Regions from separate parts of the Streptomyces sp. NPDC051315 genome, predicted to be linked through region 1. Evidence: predicted binding sites of a transcription regulator. Region 1 holds the regulator's gene; the other holds the start of a gene.
The links. The regulator HrcA, encoded in region 1, represses chaperone genes, less so after heat shock. The targets are predictions, from matches to a motif close to TTNGCACTCNGNNNNNCNGAGTGCNAA.
Positions count from the first base shown of each region.

Region 2: the regulator HrcA is predicted to act here: its motif matches at 1,478-1,504, upstream of groES (co-chaperone GroES).

Region 1 is NZ_JBITEN010000035.1:20,073-23,481, forward strand. Features, by position in the region: gene ACIBBD_RS38320 (nitronate monooxygenase) at 1-14, opposite strand, end outside; gene dnaJ (molecular chaperone DnaJ) at 346-1,482, opposite strand; gene hrcA (heat-inducible transcriptional repressor HrcA) at 1,483-2,499, opposite strand; gene ACIBBD_RS38335 (MBL fold metallo-hydrolase) at 2,663-3,397, shown strand.
Region 2 is NZ_JBITEN010000031.1:53,136-56,544, forward strand. Features, by position in the region: gene ACIBBD_RS37520 (polysaccharide deacetylase family protein) at 1-464, shown strand, start outside; gene ACIBBD_RS37525 (polysaccharide deacetylase family protein) at 461-1,270, shown strand; gene groES (co-chaperone GroES) at 1,651-1,959, shown strand; gene groL (chaperonin GroEL) at 2,094-3,409, shown strand, end outside.

The DNA.
Region 1 (3,409 bases):
AGTGCGGAGGACATGACGGCATGTTGTCACGTCCTCCGAACAAGTCCGAATCGGGCCTTCCCCTTGGCGCGGGCCGGTGCTTCCGCGGCGCCGGGCCGGTGACATCAGTGCTTCCGGCGGGTGGACGGGACCCGTCCGGCGGCTGCGGACCGATCCGCCGGGCGTTCGAGGACCGGGCCCGTCCGGCGGGTGAGGACCAGGCCGGTCCCGCGTTCGGAGGGCGAGGCCCGTCCGGGCTGGAGCGGGGTCCGGAGCGAGGGGTGCGGAGCGGGCTCCGGGGGCGGCAGCCCCCGGCGAGGTCCGCCCCGGCGCCGGGTTCCTTGCCCCGCCCCGGTCCGCGCGGCGTCAGCGCCCGTTGAACGCGTCCTTCAGCCGGGAGAACAGCCCCTGCTGACCCGGCTGGAACTGCCCCTGGGGCCGCTCCTCGCCCCGCAGCTTGGCCAGCTCCCGCAGCAACCGCTCCTGCTCGACATCGAGCTTGGTCGGCGTCTGCACCTCGACGTGCACGATGAGGTCACCGCGCCCGCCGCCGCGCAGATGCGTCACGCCCCGCCCGTGCAGCGGGATCGACTGCCCGGACTGGGTGCCGGGCCGGATGTCGACCTCCTCCAGGCCGTCCAGCGTCTCCAGCGGCACCTTCGTGCCGAGGGCCGCCGCGGTCATCGGGAGGGTGACCGTGCAGTGCAGGTCGTCGCCGCGCCGCTGGAACATCGGGTGCGGCAGCTCGTGGATCTCGACGTAGAGGTCACCGGCCGGACCGCCGCCCGGACCGACCTCGCCCTCGCCGGCGAGCTGGATGCGGGTGCCGTTGTCGACACCGGCCGGGATCTTGACCGTGAGCGTCCGGCGGGAGCGGACCCGCCCGTCGCCCGCGCACTCCGGGCACGGAGTGGGCACCACGGTGCCGAAGCCCTGGCACTGCGGGCAGGGCCGCGAGGTCATGACCTGGCCCAGGAAGGACCGGGTCACCTGCGACACCTCACCGCGACCGCGGCACATGTCACACGTCTGGGCGGTGGTCCCCGGCGCCGCGCCCTCACCGCTGCAGGTGGCGCAGACGATCGCCGTGTCGACCTGGATGTCCTTCGTCGTGCCGAAGGCGGCCTCGTCGAGGTCCACCTCCAGCCGGATCATCGCGTCCTGGCCCCGGCGGGTGCGCGAGCGCGGCCCGCGCTGGGACGCCGTACCGAAGAAGGCGTCCATGATGTCGGAGAAGTTCCCGAAGCCGCCCGCGCCGAAGCCGCCCGCGCCACCGCCGCCGGCCTGCGAGAGCGGGTCGCCGCCGAGGTCGTAGACCTGCTTCTTCTGCGGGTCCGACAGCACCTCGTAAGCGGCGTTGATCTCCTTGAACCGCTCCTGGGTCTTCGGATCTGGGTTGACGTCCGGGTGCAGCTCGCGTGCGAGCCGCCGGAAGGCCTTCTTGATCTCTTCCTGCGACGCGTCGCGGCGCACGCCGAGAACGGCGTAGTAGTCCGTGGCCACTTACGACTCCGCCAGGATCTGTCCGACGTACCGTGCCACTGCGCGTACCGCTCCCATCGTTCCCGGGTAATCCATGCGGGTCGGTCCGACCACGCCGAGCTTGGCGACTGCCTCGCCGCCCGAACCGTAGCCGACCGACACCACCGACGTGGAGTTGAGTCCCTCGTAGGCGTTCTCGTGGCCGATGCGCACGGTCATGCCCGAATCGCCCGCCTCGCCCAGGAGTTTGAGGAGCACGACCTGCTCCTCGAGGGCCTCCAGGACGGGCCGGATGGTGAGAGGGAAGTCATGTGCGAAGCGGGTGAGATTGGCGGTGCCGCCGATCATCAGCCGCTCCTCGTTCTCCTCGACGAGGGTCTCCAGCAGGGTGGAGAGCACCGTCGAGACCGTGCCGCGGTCCTCCGCCTCGAAGGCGTCCGGCAGGTCCTCCACCAGACGCGGCACGTCCGTGAACCGGCGGCCCGCGACCCGGCTGTTCAGCCGCGCGCGCAGATCCGCCAGCGAGGCCTCGCCGAACGGGGCCGGACAGTCCACCATCCGCTGCTCGACCCGGCCGGTGTCCGTGATCAGCACGAGCATCAGCCGGGCGGGCGCGAGCGACAGCAACTCCACATGCCGCACGGTGGACCGGGTCAGGGACGGGTACTGCACGACGGCGACCTGCCGTGTGAGCTGCGCGAGCAGCCGTACCGTCCGCGCCACGACGTCGTCGAGGTCGACGGCGCCGTCGAGGAAGTTCTGGATGGCCCGCCGCTCGGGGGCCGTCATCGGCTTGACGCCGGCCAGCTTGTCGACGAAGAGGCGGTACCCCTTGTCCGTGGGGATCCGCCCCGCGCTGGTGTGCGGCTGGGCGATGTACCCCTCGTCCTCCAGGGCGGCCATGTCGTTGCGGACCGTCGCCGGGGAGACGCCGAGGTTGTGCCGCTCGGTGAGCGCCTTCGAGCCGACCGGCTCCTCGGTGCCCACGTAGTCCTGGACGATGGCACGCAGTACCTGGAGCCGTCGTTCACTCAGCATGCGCGCACACCTCCAGCACGTCGTCCCCTTGGCGCCTCACCTGGCACTCGTCCGTTCCGAGTGCCAGCGTTCCCCGGCCCAGTGTACGGCCGTGGGGTACGCCCGGGGCAAGGTCGGTCCCGTCGCACCGCGCCCGGAGGGGGTGTCCCGCTAGCGTCGCGGTATGACGGTGACTTGGGAAGAGCTCGGGTGGGAGCGGGTCGCGACCGGGGTCGGGCGGTGCCGGCTGCCGGTGTGGGACTGCACGGCGGGGCTGGTCGTCGGGGCGGACGCCGCCCTGGTGATCGACGCGGGGTCGAGCCTCGGGGAGGGGGCGCGACTGCGGATGCAGGCCGAGGAACTCGCCGGCCACCGTGTGACCCATCTCGCGCTGACCCACCCCCATTTCGATCACGTCCTGGGGGCGGCGGCGTTCGCGGGCGCGGAGGTCTTCGCGGCGGTGGGCGCGGAGTCGGTCCTCACCCGCAAGGGCCGCGGGGCGGAGGAGCTGCGCGCGGACGCGGTGCGCCACGGTCTCGACGAGACGGCGGCGACGGAGGCCGTGGACACGCTCGTCCGCCCGCGCCACCTGGTCTCCGGCGAGTGGACCCTCGACCTGGGCGCCGGCCGGCAGGTCCTGCTGGCGAACGTGGGCCCCGGTCACACGGCCCACGACCTGGCGGTGCTGGTGCCGGGCTCGCCGGAGGTGGTGTTCTGCGGCGACCTGGTCGAGGAGTCGGGCGAGCCGCAGGCGGGCCGCGACGCCGTACCGTCCCAGTGGCCGGCCGCCCTGGACCGCCTCCTCGCCTTCGGCGGCGAGGACGCGCTGTACGTGCCCGGTCACGGGGCGGTGGTGGACGCGGCGTTCGTCCGGGCGCAGCGGGACGCGCTGGCGGCCCGTTTCGGCGTGTCGCCGTGACCGCGGCCGGGC
Region 2 (3,409 bases), on a different contig from region 1:
CCTTCCTCAGCGACTACCTCATCAAGGACGACTACGGCTACTTCAAGAAGATGCGGGACGGGGGAGTGGGCCTGAACAACCACACCCTCCACCACCCCTACCTGCCGGGGCTGTCCTACGAGCGTCAGAAGCACGAGATCTGCGGCATGCAGGACGTGATCGAGGAGCGCTACGGCAAGCGGCCCACCCTCTTCCGCCCGCCCTACGGCAGCTACAACCGCGACACCCTGCGTGCCGCTGAGGCCTGCGGCGTGAAGTACGCGCCACTCTGGAACGCGGAGGTCTTCGCCGACCACTGGGACTACCGGGAGTGGGACCGCGACCTCCACCCCGGCGACATCGTCCTGAGCCACTTCCGCGGCCGGGACGACTGGAAGGGCACGATGCCCGACATGATCCGCCGGTTCCTGAACAAGGTCACGGAGAAGGGATACGCGGTGGCTCGCCTGGAGGACTACCTGTGACCACGCGGGGGTTGGTGGCCGTCCTGCTGGTCCTGGCGACGCTGACCGGCTGCGCCCGGTCCGCCGACCCGGTCGAACACCAGAGCGCAAAGGCGGCGGAACACGTACGACCGCACCCCGGTCAGGCGCCCCGGCCGGCCTACCGCCGCTGGGGCCTGTCGTCCCCTCTGGCCCCCGCCCCCACCCCCGCCCCGACCTCACCGCCGCCCGCGCGCCGCCCCCACCTTCCCCCGGTCGTCGACCACGTCCCCACCCGCGACAAGGTCGTCTTCCTCACCTACGACGACGGCGCCGAACGCGACCCCCGCTTCGTCGACATGGTCCGCGAGCTCCGCCTCCCGGTCACCATGTTCCTGACCGACAGCGTGGCCGGCCCGGCCTACGCCCACTTCGCGCGCCTGCGGTCCGTCGGCGCGAACCTCCAGAACCACACCCTCGACCACCCCGCCCTGCGCGGCCTGCCCTACGCCGGCCAGCGCGCCGAGATCTGCGGTCAGCAGGACAAACTCAGATCCCGCTTCGGCCTGCGCCCCCGCCTCTTCCGCCCGCCCTACGGCACGTACGACACCACCACCCTGCGCGCCGCCGCCGGCTGCGGCATCACGGCGGTCGTCCTCTGGCGCGTCTCCATGGGTCCCACCGACCTCCGTTACACCCACGGCTCCCCCCGCCTCCGCCCCGGCGACATCATCGCGGTCGACCCCGACGAGACGACGGGCCCGAGCCTCAGGGAACGGACGACGACACTGCTGCGGCGGATCCAGGAACAGGGGCTGACGGTGGGCCGGCTGGAGGACTACCTCTGACGGCCACCTGATGTGGCGGCATGGGATGGGTGCGGCAGTGCCTCCCGGGCCGGGGTGGTATGTCCAGCCCGTCCGGCGTTCGGGGACGAGGCCCGTTCGGGGCCGAAGCGGGGGTCCCGGGCGTGGCAGCCCCCGCCGACGCCGACACGGACTCCGGAAGCCGGCACGGCCCGGCGCCCGTGAAAAACCCCCGACGCGCCGCCGGCATTGGCACTCCGCTTGACCGAGTGCTAACCCCGGTCATAGTCTCAGCCCTGGCACTCCCCACTGGAGAGTGCCAACAACGCGACGGGCAGGTCCGGCACCCGCGACGACGGATCCACCTGGTCGCCACCTCAGACAGTTAACCCCGTGAGATCTCCGAAGGGGGAGGTCGGATCGTGACGACCGCCAGCTCCAAGGTTGCCATCAAGCCGCTCGAGGACCGCATCGTGGTCCAGCCGCTCGACGCCGAGCAGACCACGGCCTCTGGCCTGGTCATCCCGGACACCGCGAAGGAGAAGCCCCAGGAGGGCGCCGTCCTCGCCGTGGGCCCGGGCCGCTTCGAGAACGGCGAGCGCCTGCCGCTCGACGTCAAGGTCGGCGACGTCGTCCTGTACAGCAAGTACGGCGGCACCGAGGTGAAGTACAACGGCGAGGAGTACCTCGTCCTCTCGGCTCGCGACGTTCTCGCGATCATCGAGAAGTAAGTCACCCGGACATTCCGGAAGCACATTTTGTTGCTTGAAGCTGCGCCCCTGGCCCCCGCGACCACTTGAGAAGCCGGGCGCCCGGGGCGCAGTGTCTTTTCCACCCACAGATTTCCGAGAGGGCTCCCGCTGTCATGGCGAAGATCCTGAAGTTCGACGAGGACGCCCGTCGCGCCCTCGAGCGCGGCGTCAACAAGCTGGCCGACACGGTCAAGGTGACGATCGGCCCCAAGGGTCGCAACGTCGTCATCGACAAGAAGTTCGGTGCCCCCACCATCACCAACGACGGTGTCACGATCGCCCGTGAGGTCGAGATCGAGGACCCGTACGAGAACCTCGGCGCGCAGCTGGTGAAGGAGGTGGCGACCAAGACCAACGACATCGCGGGTGACGGCACCACCACCGCCACCGTGCTGGCCCAGGCCCTGGTCCGCGAGGGTCTGAAGAACGTCGCCGCCGGCGCCTCCCCGGCCGCCCTGAAGAAGGGCATCGACGCGGCGGTCAAGGCCGTCTCCGACGAGCTGCTCGCCTCGGCCCGCCCGATCGACGAGAAGTCCGACATCGCCGCCGTGGCCGGTCTGTCCGCCCAGGACCAGCAGGTCGGCGAGCTCATCGCCGAGGCGATGGACAAGGTCGGCAAGGACGGTGTCATCACCGTCGAGGAGTCCAACACCTTCGGTCTGGAGCTGGACTTCACCGAGGGCATGGCCTTCGACAAGGGCTACCTGTCGCCGTACTTCGTGACGGACCAGGAGCGCATGGAGGCCGTCCTGGAGGACCCGTACATCCTCATCAACCAGGGCAAGATCTCCTCCATCGCCGACCTGCTGCCGCTGCTGGAGAAGGTCATCCAGACCAACTCCTCCAAGCCGCTGCTGATCATCGCCGAGGACGTCGAGGGCGAAGCCCTCTCCACCCTCGTCGTCAACAAGATCCGCGGCACCTTCAACGCGGTCGCCGTCAAGGCCCCCGGCTTCGGTGACCGCCGCAAGGCGATGCTGCAGGACATGGCCACCCTCACCGGCGCCACCGTCATCTCCGAGGAGGTCGGCCTCAAGCTCGACCAGGTCGGCGTCGACGTGCTCGGCTCCGCCCGCCGCGTCACCGTCACCAAGGACGACACCACGATCGTCGACGGCGCCGGCAAGTCCGAGGACGTCCAGGGCCGCGTCGCGCAGATCAAGGCCGAGATCGAGAACACCGACTCCGACTGGGACCGCGAGAAGCTCCAGGAGCGCCTCGCGAAGCTGGCCGGCGGCGTGTGCGTGATCAAGGTCGGCGCCGCCACCGAGGTGGAGCTGAAGGAGAAGAAGCACCGTCTGGAGGACGCCATCTCCGCGACCCGCGCCGCGGTCGAGGAGGGCATCGTCTCCGGTGGTGGTTCCGCGCTGGTCCACGCCGTGAAGGTCCTCGAGGGCAACCTCGGCAAGACCGGCGACGAGGCCACCGG